3 regions of the Aurantivibrio infirmus genome follow, and region 3 is predicted to be linked to each of the others. Evidence: predicted binding sites of a transcription regulator. Region 3 holds the regulator's gene; each other region holds the start of a gene.
What was found. The regulator LexA, encoded in region 3, represses DNA repair genes until DNA is damaged. The targets are predictions, from matches to a motif close to ACTGTNTNTANANACAGT.
Positions count from the first base shown of each region.

Region 1: ACYUCY_RS15370 (exonuclease domain-containing protein) is a predicted target of LexA. The motif match lies at 2,620-2,637, and genes of this name have one in related genera.
Region 2: recN (DNA repair protein RecN) is a predicted target of LexA. The motif match lies at 1,924-1,941, and genes of this name have one in related genera.

Region 1 is NZ_BAAFSK010000007.1:3,778-9,208, reverse strand. Features, by position in the region: gene ACYUCY_RS15380 (zinc ribbon domain-containing protein) at 1-183, shown strand, start outside; gene ACYUCY_RS15375 (DUF2459 domain-containing protein) at 180-764, opposite strand; gene ACYUCY_RS15370 (exonuclease domain-containing protein) at 967-2,412, opposite strand; gene ACYUCY_RS15365 (acetolactate synthase large subunit) at 2,889-4,433, shown strand; gene ACYUCY_RS15360 (hypothetical protein) at 4,893-5,255, shown strand; gene ACYUCY_RS15355 (hypothetical protein) at 5,345-5,431, shown strand, end outside.
Region 2 is NZ_BAAFSK010000002.1:452,400-457,830, forward strand. Features, by position in the region: gene fur (ferric iron uptake transcriptional regulator) at 1-121, shown strand, start outside; gene recN (DNA repair protein RecN) at 236-1,891, opposite strand; gene grpE (nucleotide exchange factor GrpE) at 2,222-2,797, shown strand; gene dnaK (molecular chaperone DnaK) at 2,955-4,892, shown strand; gene dnaJ (molecular chaperone DnaJ) at 5,097-5,431, shown strand, end outside.
Region 3 is NZ_BAAFSK010000003.1:274,919-280,349, forward strand. Features, by position in the region: gene ACYUCY_RS08005 (hypoxanthine-guanine phosphoribosyltransferase) at 1-576, opposite strand, end outside; gene ACYUCY_RS08010 (mechanosensitive ion channel family protein) at 588-1,715, opposite strand; gene nagZ (beta-N-acetylhexosaminidase) at 1,733-2,764, opposite strand; gene lexA (transcriptional repressor LexA) at 3,253-3,858, shown strand; gene ACYUCY_RS08025 (hypothetical protein) at 4,074-4,649, shown strand; gene ACYUCY_RS08030 (hypothetical protein) at 4,722-5,087, opposite strand.

The sequences.
Region 1 (5,431 bases), on a different contig from region 3:
GGACTCAAACCAGAGCAATTACAACTGGCTTTAACAAAAGTTCAGGAGAATAGAGAGCAGCGCAGTCAAGCTAGAGTTAAATGTCCTAAATGCGCGCAAAGTATTTCAGCGAAAGCCAACAAGTGTATTTATTGTGGCGCCGAGACCCGCGCGACCTTACAAAAAAATCCCTTCGAGATTTAAATTTGTCGCATTACCCAACCCGCAAAAAAACTTGCTAGATAGTGAACATCTAAACCGGAACGCTTAAGCGTTTTCGCCGTCCAGTTGTTGCAATTTTTGAACATGTGATAAATACCACGCGCTTTGTAGTACTGAAACCCATTGTCTTCAACCCGGACCAATTGCGGTTTTGATTCTTTATCCAACTTAAAGGAACCTTCGATAAAGGCCATCAATTTTTCAAGCGCTATTGCTTCAGTGTCAATTTCTTTTACTTCGCTATGCTCGGACTCAACCTTATCCAACATCGATACCTCAACAACCGACAAAGAAGGCAGAGCTAAAGCTTTAAATGCTTTAAATGCTTTAAAGAGATTCTTCTTAGTAGACCCGTAATAATCTCGATCCCCCCATCCAAACCTGACGAAGGGTTTATCGTCCAGTATCGCTTCCAACTGAGGCGCAGCTTCCACCACGAGAATTCGAGGGATAATTATCGCCGTGTGGTAACTTTCTCGCTCCACCCAAATTGTTTCAGCTTGTGACTGCATACACCCGCCCACCAATAAACCCAGTATCCCAATCAAATTTTTAATTTTCATAAGCTAGCCTCTATTCCCTCAAAATTCAAATTGTTTCTTTTCCCAGATCCGCCTCACACGATCAAGGCGTTCACTTAGGCGGGCATTAAGAACAATTGGCTCAGGGAAGTGAAATCAAACCGAAATAGAAGCATTCATCAGAACACTTAGTAGCAAGGAATAATACTTCGAAAGCGAATGATGCTATTGGCACCCCAGGCCTCTACATCTGCTGGGTGACAATACTCAGATTGCTGCTTGGAGAAACGAGAAACTTCGACAGAATTTTATAAGTGTCGTACTCAAAACTTAGTTTTTTGAGCTCAGCGTTATTTGCGTATTCGGACTGCAGTGCTTTCATTTCTGCAAGCGAGCTAGCGCTAGCTAGGTGACACCACTGATAAATTAAATGGAATTGATCACAACTTTTTTTATCTTCAACATCATTTTGCACATTTTCTTTTACTATTACCGAGCCTTGATGTGGCCAAAGCTCCAGCTTCCACGCGTCGAGCGCTGATCTTACGCGAGCATTGTATTTTTCTGTACTTTCTTTATTCGCACAAGGCCCCAAACATTTATGTAATTGGTGCGCGAAACAAGGGCCGCTGCGCGATTTTTCCAATCCGGTAAAACGATGGCATAAGGCGTAGTCATCAACAATCTTTCGCAATGTTTCTGTGGCCATTTTTTTTGATCGAAAAATCCCGACTATACTCGGCAACTTTTCCAGTGAAATTATTTTGCTACTCTTTACCGCCACGTTGAGATAACCCAGTTTGTTCTCTGAAAACTCAAAATACCAAGGCGACTGAGTTTTACGAAGCTGGCGATTGTAAATTGGCCGCAACTCTTTTATGAGTTTAGCTTCCATCAATTGCGCACCGAAATCTCCTGCACAAATACGGCTTTCAATACGTCTTATTTGAACTGACATTTCCAGCTCTTTATCACTAAGGTGATCATTAGTGAAATGAGATTTAACTCGATCACGGATATTTACCGACTTCCCGACATATAAGAGCGTATCTTTCTCGTCATAAAATAAATAAACACCGGCATTGATTGGCAGGCCATCAACTTCAGTTTGGTTAATATGGGGAGGAAGGCTGGCGGTTTTTAGTTGCAATTGCAGAATTTTTTGTAGACTTTCCACGCCAAATATTTTCGTCCACTTACTCACTAATTGTACCAACAAATCTGCATCACCCATCGCGCGGTGACGAGCCTCTACGAATAATCCGTGGACGTGAATTAAATTGTCGAGACTGTGTTTACCGAGTTCCGGCATTAATGCACGAGATAACTTCACCGTACACAACACTTTAGTTCGGTAATCGAAACCTAAACGCCGAAATTCATTCTTTAAAAAACTATGATCAAAACGCGCATTATGCGCCACCAAGGTTTTATCTAAGAGTCGCGACAACAAATCTTCCGCGATATCTGCAAACACCGGCGCGTCCGCCACCATCGCATCGTCAATGCCGGTGAGGTTGGTAATAAATTGTGAAATAGGTACTTCTGGATTAACAAGCGTTTGGTATTGATCAATCACCTCGCCATCGAAAACTTCGATTAGCGCAACTTCAGTAATACGATCCGCCGATGCCTTACCGCCGGTCGTTTCGAGGTCGAGGAAAATAAAGTGGCCTTTTGGAAATTGCATAATCTAGTCGACTAAAAGTTTTTGAATCCACTGTAGTTATTTTCTAGAAGCCTCCTGCTGGCTTCGTAGCGGGTCATCATTACCATTGGCGGCACGTATACAAGCGGCACTGGATACGAATACTAATCTTTGGTAAACCGACAATATTCGATTTTTAAAATGCCCATGAAGAATCAACCGTAAACGCAATATACATTGCACCCGAACACTGTACAAGCAACCAGCTCCCGGCGCCGCTAACCATTCTTAACGGGTCGCCAGGCCTTTACACACCAGCCACCCTCCTTGCCGCCTGCCAAGGGGTACCCTATAGACTCGCAACCATGCTTCATCTGGCTTAAAATGCCTGCCCTATTTTATTAATGAATTGATCTAATCAATTGAACTAAGTTATCGCCAACGCAGGTTGGTAGTACATCACCCCACGCTACCGAGTGATCAGCACTCAAGTAAGGCAGCGGCTACGAGGATTCAGAATGAATGGTGCAGAAAGTCTTATCCAAACCCTATTAAAAGCCGGTGTCGATACCTGTTTCACCAACCCTGGCACTTCAGAAATGCATTTCGTTCATGCCATTGGCAGCGAACCGAAAATGCGTTCCATATTGGGTTTATTTGAAGGCGTATGTTCTGGTGCAGCCGATGGCTATGCCCGCATGACCGGCAAGCCCGCCGCCACCTTATTGCATCTCGGACCTGGTCTCGCCAATGCCACTGCGAATATCCATAACGCACGCCGCGCGCACTCCCCCATGGTAAATATTATTGGTGACCATGCGACCTACCACCTTCAATACGATGCACCTTTAAAATCTGATGTTACCGGTCTCGGCAATGCTTTTGGTGATTGGTTAAAGTCGAGCGCAACCGCGGATGAACTCGCAAAAGACGGCGCAGAAGCCGTTCAATTTGCTTCACAAGCCCACGGCAAAATAGCCAATTTAATTGTTCCCGCGGATTGCGCCTGGAATGAAACCACAGTACAAGCCGATCCATTACCGGCATTAAGCACACCAAAAGTCTCTGCGGATCGTATCGATAATATTGCGAAAATTTTAAAAGCGAAAAAAAATACCATCATCGTCATCGGCGGCCAAGCCAATGACGAAAAAGCCACACTACTACTTGATAAAATTTCACAAGCGACAGGCGCAACCGTTTTACACGAATGTTTTAATGCAAGAACTCAACGCGGCGCTGGTCGAGTTAAGTTTGAACGTGTTGCCTACTTCGTTGAAATGGCACAAATGCAATTTAAAGATTGCGATCAAATTATTACCGTCGGTGCAACATCTCCCGTCGCCTTCTTTGCCTATCCCAATCGCCCCAGCACGCCAGCACCCGAAGGTTGCCCCTCCGACGTGTTAGCCGAAGATTCAGAAGATGTATACGCGGCACTGGAAGATTTAGTCGATGCACTTAATGCACAAAAATACGCCCCGCGCTTACAAGAATTAGTGCGGCCAGATTTAATGACCGGCGCACTCAACATTAAAAGTGTTGGTTTCGCACTCGGCAACATACTCCCAGAAAATGTAATCATTGTTGATGAAGCCGCGACTTCCGGTGCACCAGCTACAGGTTTAACTGAAGGCATCCCCGCTCACGACTGGTTGCAATTAACGGGCGGTAGTATTGGCTTCGGTTTACCCGTCGCAACCGGTGCAGCCGTTGCCTGTCCGGATAGAAAAGTTGTTTGCCTACACGGTGACGGCGGCGCGATGTACACCATCCAATCCTTGTGGACGCAAGTACGAGAAAATTTAGATATCGTTAACGTTATTTTCGCCAATCGAAAATATCAAATTCTGCAAGTTGAATTAATGCGCGTGGGTGCCAATGACCCCAATCAAAAAACTTTGGACATGTTGGATATTTCAAATCCCGATTTAAATTTTAAGAAAATTGCCGAAGGCATGGGCATGAGCGCCACGCAAGCAACAACTGCAGAAGAGTTTAACGAACAACTAAAAAATGCTGTCGCCAACAAAGGGCCGCAGTTAATTGAAGTGATTTTGTAAAACTCTTTTTGATTGATAAGTTGATCTTCAACAGGATATAAATTTTTAATTTTTTAAATTTATATCCTGTTTTCTGTTTTTCCTTCTCCTCTCTTTATCTAAAACCATCTATTCGACGCTGTCGTCAAAATCATCTTAAAGTAAACACGAGCCCACTAATCTCGCCTAAATGTGTAAAGGTTTCCCAAAAATCTCACCTTTTTCAGCCGCTCCATTCCGAGTATTACAGTTTTTCTCTCTAACTTATTGAATACCAACGATTAAAAAATAATTGCCGAATTCCACATATCCAAAATATGTTGATAAGTTTCTTGTTTTCTCAAAAATAAAATCCAAAAAATAACAAGTAACCTTTTGATATCGTTGCAATTTATTGCAAATAAGAAAATTACTTGAGCAGAAATACTCACCATGTAAATATAAGAACCTTTCAAATGATTAAAACTGTTAGGTGAGTCTATGAAATCTATCTTAGTTGTATTCTTAACCGTGTTCATTTCAATCTCAGTATGTGGTCAAGAGTTAACTTGCAAAACTGAGGTAGAGAAAGAGGCGGATGACTTATCCATGTCAGAGAAAGATTTTAGTTTTAATAGCTACAACTTATCGTTGGAGTTTTTAGAGCAGTTTCCGAAACTATTCCTGGAATCAAAAAACATAGAGCAATTTGCTCGCAGCTCAGAGACATGGATCAGCTATTTAAATTCATTAAAAATTATTAAGGGTTACCACCTTAAGCAGAAAGCTTTAATTACTCCATCTAAAGAAAACACTGAGAATTTCTGTAATTTTTTAAAAGCAGAAGGCACGTATGCAGACTAAATCACCTAACAAACAAAGGCACAATCGCCCGCAAAAAACGCGGGCTGGACTCGCTGTCGCTCGCCTGTGCTTTGGGCGTTAGGCATATTGTGAAATCATTTGTGGTATTAATTCCAATGCTTTTAATTGCTGGTTGTGTCAGCCAACCGAAAGTATGTGAACTAGCCCCAGTTGAA
Region 2 (5,431 bases), on a different contig from region 3:
CGGCAAGGTGATTGAATTCCACAATGAGGAAATTGAAAAGCTACAGCAGCAAATAGCGGATGACGCTGGGTATGAACTCGTTGGTCATTCCTTGGTGCTTTACGTAAAGCCTAAAAAGTAAAACCCTTCTCGAAGCACTTCCCAAATTAAAAACCTCGCCTCTTTATCAAGGGGCGAGGTTTTTTTAAACAAACGCTTTTAAATATTCAGCGCGATAGCTTTTAGATCAGTTGCGCTAGACACCGAGTATTTCTTTGGCATGGTCTAAAGACGCCTGCGTCACTTTATTGCTACCAATCATGCGCGCGATTTCTTCAACTTTCTGCTCATCATCAAGATGCTCAATACTGGTGTGAACAAGAGAGCCTTTCGTGGCTTTATTGACGCGTAAATGATGATGGGCTTTACCGGCGACCTGCGCTAAGTGGGTAACGCAAATGATCTGTGCTTTATCGCCAAGTTGTCGAAGTAGTTGGCCGACAATATCTGCGGTTGCACCGCCAATACCGACGTCGACTTCATCGAATACTAAAGTCGGCGTTGTCGACGTTTGCGCAGTCACTACTTGAATGGCTAGGCTGATCCTAGAAAGTTCGCCTCCTGACGCGATCTTGGCGAGTGGCTTCATGGGTTGGCCAGGGTTGGTGCTTATCACCAATTGAATATCCTCTAAACCATTAGCAGAAGCTTGTTTCAGAGGCGTAGCGTCGACCTTAAGTCGCGCATGCTCCATGGCGAGTTTCTTTAATTGTTGATTAACGGTTTTGGCGAGTTTAATCGCCGCCGTATCTCGTTGTGAGGACAGCTTGGTCGCGAGGTCGCGGAATTGTGTTTCTAAGCCTTCAACCGTTTTTGCCATGGCTTCGAGATCAGCGTCACCACCCCCTAATGCTGCTAGTTCTTCTGACAGATTGGCATGGAGAGTAAACAGCTCATTGGGCGGAACATGGTGTTTACGAGCAATATCGAATAGCGCAGATAAGCGCTGCTCAACTTCCTGTAAGCGCTCAGGTTCAAGATTAAAATTATTTATGTGGCGTTCGATTTCGTGCTGGGCTTCTTCAACTTGGATATGGGCAGAAGCCAACAATTGTTGTGCTTCTTTAATGGCTGGGATCTCTGCGGGTAAGGTGTTTGCGATGTAACGCGCTTTGTTTAAATTCTCCAAAATACTATTTTCTTCGCCACCGCAAAGACTGCTTAGCTGATAACTCTGTTGCAAGATGGCTTCGCCATTGGCCAGGGTTTTTTGTTCGGCTTCAAGTTGCTCAAACTCATCGGGTTTTATGGCGAGCTGATCAAGTTCTTCAACTTGATAGCGCAGTAACTGCACTCGAGCGAGAGTTTCTTCTTCATTATTTTTGAGTGAGGAGTAATGCTCTAGTTTTGTTTGCCAAGTGAGGAAAGCTTCGCGGACTTGTTCGACTAATTCACTGTGGCCAGCATACTCATCTAAAAGGCGTCGTTGAGTTTCTTTCTTTAGTAATGACTGGTGTTCATGTTGCGCGTGAACGTCAATCAGCATTTCACCCAGTTCACGAATCTGCACTAGCGTTACAGGTTGGCCATTGATGTAGGCTCGAGAGCGGCCATCGGCGGAAATGACTCGGCGTAAAAGGCATTCGTCATCAAGTGTAAGCTCATGTTGATCGAGCCAGTCTTTTGCATCTTTGAGTTTTGCGATATCGAAAGTAGCGTGAATTTCAGCTCGTTGTTTTCCGGCACGAATACGATCCGCGTCGGCACGGTCTCCAAGGGTTAAGCCTAGGGCGTCCAGAAGTATGGATTTTCCCGCGCCGGTTTCGCCTGTGATGGTAGTCATACCGCCATCTAACTCTAAATCGAGCTTATCGACGAGGGTGTAATTGTTGATGCTTAAATGGGTCAGCACAGAAGGCCTCCACTAATTTTGGCACTGATTTTTCTGGTTGTTTATACAGTATTTTTGAGCTTCCAGCTAGAAAATTTATCGATCTCTCGTAGATGGTTCGTCAGGGCTTGGCTGACGAGACAATTGCTAGAAACCGTAAGCGAGCTTATCAATGTCTAAAAGTCGCCAATTAAATCATAAAAATAGCGCTTCGACGCTTGAATGTTTCACAGTCGTCCCCATATACAGCGGAAACTTAGAGCCAAGTATCGTTGCGGCCTACAGAGAAAAGTAAACAATTGCCAAAACGGCAGACCCGAGTGAAGTGACGAAGTGATAGAGGAGACCCGAGTGACAAACGAAGACAACAACGAAGAGATATCCTCAGAAGATCAGCTTGAGGCCGCTGGCGCGGAGTTGGACGATGTAATGAATGACGATGGCGAAGCTCAAGCCGACGCCTCCGCTGAGATTGAGCGCTTACAGAATGAATTGATCACGGCTCAAGAGCAGGCCTTACGGGCTACAGCGGAAGCTCAAAACGCTTCGCGCCGAGCGACGGCGGATATCGAAAAAGCGCATAAGTTTGGGCAAGAAAAATTGATCGGCGATCTGCTCGTCGTGGTCGATAATTTAGAGCGTTCGTTGGCAGCGATTGACGATGGCGGTGAAGCACTAAAGCCAGTTTTAGAGGGCGTAGAGCTCACCTTGAAGTCTTTGGTGGATGCCCTTAAGCGTCACAATGTAGAGGCAATCGATCCAGAGGGTCTACCTTTCGACCCGCAACTGCATCAGGCAATGACAGCTATCGAAAATGCTGATGTAGAGCCAAATACCGTACTCGACGTGTTTCAGAAAGGTTACACCTTGCACGGCCGCCTGGTTCGCCCTGCGATGGTTGTTGTATCGAAGGCAGCGAATAAGTAATTGAGCTGCGGGGGCTTGAAAAATCAGCAATCGCGCCAATATTAGAAATCAACGAATTTAAAGAATCAGTCGGCTGTAATCGAGATAAAGTGAAGCCACTGTTAATTAACATGTAAAGCAACCACTAGGTTGCTTTTGAGTAACGAGGAGAAGGTTCATGGGCAAAATTATCGGTATCGACTTGGGAACAACTAATTCCTGTGTCTCAGTTTTAGAAGGCGGCAAAGCCAAAGTAATTGAGAACTCAGAAGGTGATCGCACGACACCGTCAATTGTTGCTTTCACTGATGACAACGAAATCTTAGTTGGTCAGAGCGCAAAGCGTCAGTCAGTGACAAATCCGCAAAATACTTTGTATGCGGTTAAGCGTTTAATTGGTCGAAAATTTAAAGACGACGTTGTGCAAAAAGATATTTCCATGGTGCCTTACAAAATTGTTGCGGCAGACAATGGCGATGCTTGGGTAGAGGTCGCGGGCGATAAAAAAGCACCGCCACAAATTTCAGCCGAAGTATTGAAGAAAATGAAAAAAACGGCTGAAGACTATCTCGGTGAGAAGGTTACAGAAGCAGTTATTACTGTGCCTGCATATTTCAACGACTCTCAGCGTCAAGCGACTAAAGATGCGGGCAAGATTGCCGGTTTAGACGTTAAGCGAATTATTAATGAGCCAACTGCTGCTGCGCTTGCTTACGGTATGGATAAAGCGAAAGGCGATCATACTGTTGCGGTGTATGATTTAGGTGGTGGTACTTTCGATATTTCAATTATTGAAATTGCTGACGTTGATGGAGAGCATCAGTTCGAAGTCTTATCAACCAACGGCGATACTTTTCTAGGTGGTGAAGATTTCGATATGCGTTTAATCGAATACTTGGCGGCTGATTTCAAACAGTCCAGTGGTATCGATTTACACAATGATCCTTTAGCGTTGCAGCGTTTAAAAGAAGCCGCTGAAAAAGCAAAAATTGAACTGTCTTCTAGCCAGCAAACCGAAGTGAATTTGCCTTACATCACTGCGGACCAAAGTGGACCTAAGCATTTGGTCGTTAAACTAACACGTGCGAAATTAGAATCTTTGGTTGAAGACTTGGTTACCAAGTCTATCGAGCCTGTAAAAATGGCGATTAAAGATTCCGGTATCTCGGTAAGTGATATCGACGATATCATTTTGGTGGGCGGTCAAACGCGTATGCCTTTAGTGCAAGCCAAAGTAGCAGAATTTTTTGGCAAAGAGCCACGTAAAGATGTAAACCCCGACGAAGCAGTAGCCATGGGTGCCGCTATTCAAGGTGCGGTATTGGCAGGTGATGTTAAAGATGTATTGTTGTTAGATGTTACCCCGCTTACTTTGGGTATCGAAACCATGGGCGGTGTTGCGACACCTCTTATTGAGAAGAACACGACGATTCCAACTAAGAAGTCGCAGATTTTCTCAACAGCGGAAGATAATCAAACAGCAGTGACCATTCACGTTGTTCAGGGTGAACGTAAGCAAGCTTCGCAGAATAAATCTCTTGGCCGTTTTGATTTGGCTGATATTCCTCCTGCACATCGAGGTGTTCCGCAAATTGAAGTGACCTTTGATATTGATGCCAATGGTATCTTGAATGTTGGCGCCAAAGATAAGGCGACAGGAAAGGAACAGTCTATTGTGATTAAAGCCTCTTCTGGTTTAGATGACGCTGAAATCGAAAAAATGGTGAAGGACGCAGAAGCGAATGCCGATGCCGATCGTAAGTTTGAGGAGATTGTAACGGCGCGCAACACTTTGGAAGGTTTAATTCACGCAACGCAAAAAACCTTAACTGAAGCCGGTGACAAAGCCTCGGCGGAAGAGAAAACTGCCATTGAAGAAGCGATTAAAGAAGCTGAAGAAGTTGTTAAAGGCGAAGATAAAGAAAAAATCGACGCGGCGACAACTAAGCTAACTGAAGCATCGAGTTCTTTAGCGCAGAAAATGTATGCGGAACAAGCTGCTCAAGCGCAAGGTGAAGGCGGGCCAGACGCAAGTGCACAAGAAGAGCCAACGGCTGCTGAAGATGGTGCGGTTGATGCCGAGTTTGAAGAAGTTAAAGACGAAGACAACAAATAATTTTTGCAATAAATTATTTGTAATTGATAGCCGGTTTTACGTACTTTTTTAGCACACTAAATTGGCAAAAAACTAACGCGGGACATGTCCCGCGTTATGCGTGTCTGGGAAGCAATACTTTTGTGCGAAAAGCGCGAACTATAGATCGCTATAGTTACCAGATGTTAAGTTGAAGAAGCTTGTCTAATTTAAAAGAAAGAATTTATGTCTAAACGCGATTACTACGAAATATTGGGTGTTGAAAAAAGTGTTTCAGAACAAGATCTGAAAAAAGCTTATCGCCGTGTTGCGATGAAGTTTCATCCTGACAGAAACCCTGACGACAAAGACGCTGAAGAAAAATTTAAAGAAGCGAGCGAAGCCTACGAAGTCCTCTCTGATTCTGAAAAACGCGAAGCTTACGACCGTTTTGGCCATTCCGGTGTTGAGGGGATGGGCGGAATGGGCGGCGCTGGTGGCGGCGGCTTCGGAAACTTTAGTGATGTTTTTGGCGATGTGTTCGGTGATATTTTTGGTGGTGGAGGCGGCGGCAGATCTCG
Region 3 (5,431 bases):
TAAAGCGTGGATGGTTGGTAGGTTTCTCCCAATCCCCTCACAATCCATACCAAAACCAAATACATATTCATCGGGAACTAATAGGCCTAGATAGTCCGCCACTATGCCAGTCAGATTACGGCCGTGTTGCTTTTCAAGCAATATGGCAGTTTTGACTTCCCGAGCACCAGCCTCTATACAATAGTTGCCAATTTCTCTTAAAGTGATTCCTTCGTCAAGTATGTCATCAACAATAATTACTGTTTTATCGACAAGACTGAGTGTGGGCCTGGCAAGCCATTGCACCTGACTACCGGATAGAGAGTTGTTGTACCGGCTAGCATGAATGTAATCTATCTCAAGGGTTATTGGTAACTTTAATAGGAGCTGCGAAAAAAAAGGGATGGCGCCATTCATCACACACAACGCGACAATTGAATCCGGCTTCGATTCACTTACCCGATCCAACCCAAATTCACTTGAAAAATCCTGAGAAATTTTCTTCGCGATTTTCGTAATTGCTGCGTCTATCTCTAACTCATCAAACAGAAGTCGACTATTTAAAAGTAATTCATCATTCGTTTTTCGCTGTCGCACTGTTCGCTCGCTTACTCAGTTATTTCCGGTGACAATTTGTCGGCTTTATCGACATCAATAGCTAAGCCATCTGGAACATGAAGCGTCGATGTCGGAAATGCGCATTCGGCACCTTGCGATTCGATAATGTTGAGAATCTTAAATAACACATCTTGTTTGATCTCATGAAACTCAACCCAGTTGGTAGTTTTAGTAAAGGTGTAAACAAAGAAATCCAACGAACTAGAAGCAAACGCATTAAAGTTAACAATTAAGGTTTGTTCCATATCTAACTCCGGATGAGCGCGGAGCATTTTTTTTACTTCTTCTACGATCGCTGGCAGTTTCGCAGCATCATCATAGCGAACACCAATGGTTTCATAGATGCGCCGATTCTCCATTCGCGACGGGTTCTCTACAGATATCGTTGTAAAGGTTGAATTCGGGACATAAAGTGGCCGCTTATCAAAGGTCCTAATTCGCGTTAAACGCCAACCAATATCTTCAACCGTGCCTTCAATATTTTGGTCCGGTGAACGAACCCAATCACCGACTGCAAATTGTCGATCTAAAAACAACATCAATCCGCCAAATAAATTTGCCAACAAATCCTTGGCAGCCAAACTGACCGCTATACCGCCAATTCCTCCGAGAGCCAAAACGCCGGACACGCTATAACCAAACGCCTGCAAGGCTACCAATACAGCGGTAATAATCACCGAAATTCTCAACAATTTTCCAATCGCGGTTACCGTCGTCACATCCATAGGCTTGTTTTTTGTGAACTCCGGATCAACAAGGTTGTCCTCTGATCGCTTTATAAAAAGCACCAAAAACCAAGTAACGAGCACATTAATACCCAGGATTTTAAAATTAACGATAAACTGGGAAAGATCTTCATCAAGGTTGGTGTTCGCCACATCAGCGGCATAGCACACGCCAAACAACCAAATCATCCAGGTCGTTGGCCGCAGTAGTGCGCTTATTAAGGCATCATCCCAAACAGTTTTCGTCAGACTCGCTTTCGCTTGAACTTTTTTAAGCACTAAGCGGAAGAAAAACGCCACGATTAAGGTGATCGTCACGATTACAAAAACTGAAATTATCCACAGCCTGCCATCGCCTACGAGCATCGTTAACCATTCTTGAATCTGCTTCATTTTTAAAAACCTTCTTGCTATTTATTTTCTATATAGTTAACTGTATTTTTCCAACGCGCGCTTTGTCGCAGATAGGCTAGATCAACATGTTTTCTTTTTCGCATATTATTTAACTTATCTGAGCCTTGAACCTTTGCATTCTCGAAAGCAGTTAACACCTCCAGTGCTGCCGCACGATTATTGCAAACCAAAACCATATCGCAACCAGCACGCATCGCGCATTCCGCTCGCTGGGAAAAACTTCCTGCAAATGCCGCCCCTTCCATGCTCAAGTCATCAGAAAAAATAACACCATTGAAACTCAAATCCCGACGCAAAATATCTTGCAGCCAATGAGAAGAAAAACCAACTGGCGACGAATCAACTTTTGGAAAGATAATATGGGCTGGCATTACGGCATCGAGCTTTGCAGATAGAGATCTAAACGGTTTCATATCTCGCGCATTGATTTCGACTAGACTTCGCTCATCCACGGGCAGCTCAAGATGACTATCGCCAACGACACTACCGTGCCCCGGAAAATGCTTACCAGTCGTCGCCATTCCGGCTTCATGCATGCCATCAATAAACGCTTCCGCGAGGATTATCACTTCTTCCGCTTGTGAAGAAAAAGATCGATCAGCGATAACAGAGCAATAGTCACAATCAACATCTAGAACCGGCGCAAAACTAATATCAACACCCGTCGACAAAACCTCTGATGCCATCAGCCAACCTACATCTCGAACTTGCTTTAGGCATTGCTCAGGCTCTTGCTTGAAAAACTGCAAAAACGATTGCATTGGCGGCAATGCCGCAAATTCGTTTTTAAAGCGCTGTACCCTGCCACCCTCCTGATCCACTGCCAAGAGTAAATCAGGTCGGACTTCTCGAATTGATTCAACCAAGTCTGAAAATTGATTTCGAGACGTGTAGTTACGACTAAAAAAAATCAGCCCTCCCACCAAAGGGTTCCGAATAATTTCTAGATCTTCGCTACTGATAGATAAACCGTCGATATCTAACATAATGGGGCCGAGCGCGCTGGACGTGGGAATTGGCTTACTCACAAATATTCTTACCTTATCGCTATCGACATCAATACAGTGCCGGACAACTCACTAGAAAAAAACCAAGATAGGAAATTTACAGCAACATCAGCCGGATGTCGCACACCTTATCAAAAACCTTGGCGATCTTGCCAGATCCAGATTCCAATTACTAAGAGACTGCACCAAAGCACTAGCCGATATGGATAAGTGACTAGCGTAAGCCGTTGACTAAAGACTGCACTCTTAACGCTTATGAGCTTTAAGCCACCCGCAAAAAACCGAACAAAATATAACCACGAACAGCGAAGACAATTCCGTGCTCGCAATATCGGAAAGTAGTTGCGATATAATTTTTACTGGATATAATGCCAGCTACTGTATATTTCAACAGACAAGCATTTGGCGCGGCTAATGGACAATCAAAAGGCCAAGCAAATAACACATTTATCAGCCAAGGCTTGTTGCTTACTTATCGATACGCATTAACCTGCTCAGGGGCTGGCCACATGATCAAATTGACTGAACGGCAACAAGAAGTTTTAAGTCTCATTCGTGATTACATCGAAGACCGAGGCTATCCACCCACGCGTGCGGAAATCGCTGAGGAACTCGGCTTTCGCTCGGCCAATGCGGCTGAAGAGCATCTGAGAGCACTTGCTCGTAAAGGCGCCATCGAGATGGTTCCCGGTGCTTCTCGAGGAATTCGTTTACCAGAAGAGCAAACTGGAATTCCCTTAGTAGGTCGAGTTGCAGCAGGCAACCCAATCCTAGCGGAAGAAAATATCGAAGATTACTGTGATATATCCCCTGCGTTTTTCTCACCCCGTGCTGACTACCTGCTCAAGGTAAAAGGATATAGCATGCAAGACGCGGGAATTTTAGATGGAGATTTATTAGCAGTACACAAAACTGACCAAGCGCGAAACGGTCAAATCGTTGTGGCCCGTATCGGCGAAGAAGTGACAGTTAAACGTTTTCGCCGAGAACGCAACAAACAGCAGATAGAACTAGTTCCAGAAAACCCGGATTTTGAAATCATAGAAGTCAACTTAAAGGATGATGACTTTTCTATTGAAGGTTTAAGTGTCGGCGTCATACGCCGAGGCGATTAAAACAAGAACTCTTTTGAGTCGAATGACTCATCGAATGAAATAACCGGAGATTTCTGTGGTCAACCACTGACACTCAAAACAATGGCCGTTGACTTCTCCTCAACTACCACAGGAATCTCCCGTTATTTTATTCGAAGAAATACAACATAAAACTAGACTTTAGCAAGTAGAGATTAAAGTTAGCATCCCATGCTGAAACCCTTTGAGCATTTTGTATGATCAATCTTATATCGCAAGCATCAACACCTGAACTAAACTCTGGCTTGAATCTTAATTATCCCGAGCGCAATTTCGACATTGATGCTTACCTTAAACACGAAGCGGATTTTTTTGAGCAATCTTTTTTAAAACCTTCCCCCGGTTCATTTTTTACAAAGCAAACTGCCAAACAAACAGACAAGCTGGATTTCAAGCAAGAACCTATTGGAATCACAGAAATCACTGCCCTACACCAGAGTGCTAAGCCTCACTATTTTATTGCCCCTTTTCTTTCTAACAAAAGCATGCAAGCTGATACTCGATGGATTACTTGTATCAGTACGAAAAACATTTCAAAGAAGGAATGTGAAGAACTGGGTATTAACACGCGAAGATTTCGAGTTATTCGAGTGGCAAATGCCAGCGACATACTTTGGGTTACTTGGGAGGCTTTAGCTGCGGGAAATAGTCAGTGTGTTCTATCTCTCTTGGATAGTGTTTCAACTGAAGAAAGCCAGCAACTTCAAAATGCTGCCGCTCTCGGTTCATGCCATGGCGTATTACTAACAACGCAAAAACCTTATCAGGTTTGAAGCAGGCAAACTTGTTTGTGTTTTCGGAATAATGAATGGGGTTCAGTGAAGAAAATAAGATTGTTGCTTCAATCAATGCACAAGGTGGTTTTTTTCTTTTGGATTACCTGAATCAGAAGAATCTGATTCGGAAGCATCTGAGTCACTATCGCTTGAAACATGGCTTTCTGAATCATACTCCTCGTCCAGCCTTTCAACACTGACAGACTCTGATGTACTTCTAGACAGCCCCAGCTTTTCACTATGCTCATCCGCTAGCTTCGCGACATGTTCCAGACCTGCCTCTATCATTATTTTTGCAATATCTATTTTTGCGTCTTTAAAATAGCGCATCAGTTCATTGGAGAAACGCATAACGACCAGTGGTTCACCCTCAGCATCGCCTTCACGCTGCAAGACCACATCTCCGTTTTCCAGTTCTAATATTTCATACAACACGTCGAATGAAACTCCTCAAGCTGAACTATAGCGCCACCGATTAACTTATTGTTTTCTATGAACTTAATACCAAAACACTACAAATAATTCTTAGCCAAAAAAACCTAAGCGTCGCTTCCAACCCTAGCCGGTTTTCCGCATTCTAACATTATTTGAAAATACCTCCACCGGAGCAAGTAATTATAATTCAACAATTACGGCAATAGTTTTCGCAATGAGGAATACCGCCCAAATAACACCCCCAACAAAAAAGTTACGCTAATTAGAACCGCTTTTGGTATCGCTATTGTCCAGAAATAAAACACCACTCGAACAGAGATTAAATTTTGAAAAATGAAAACCAA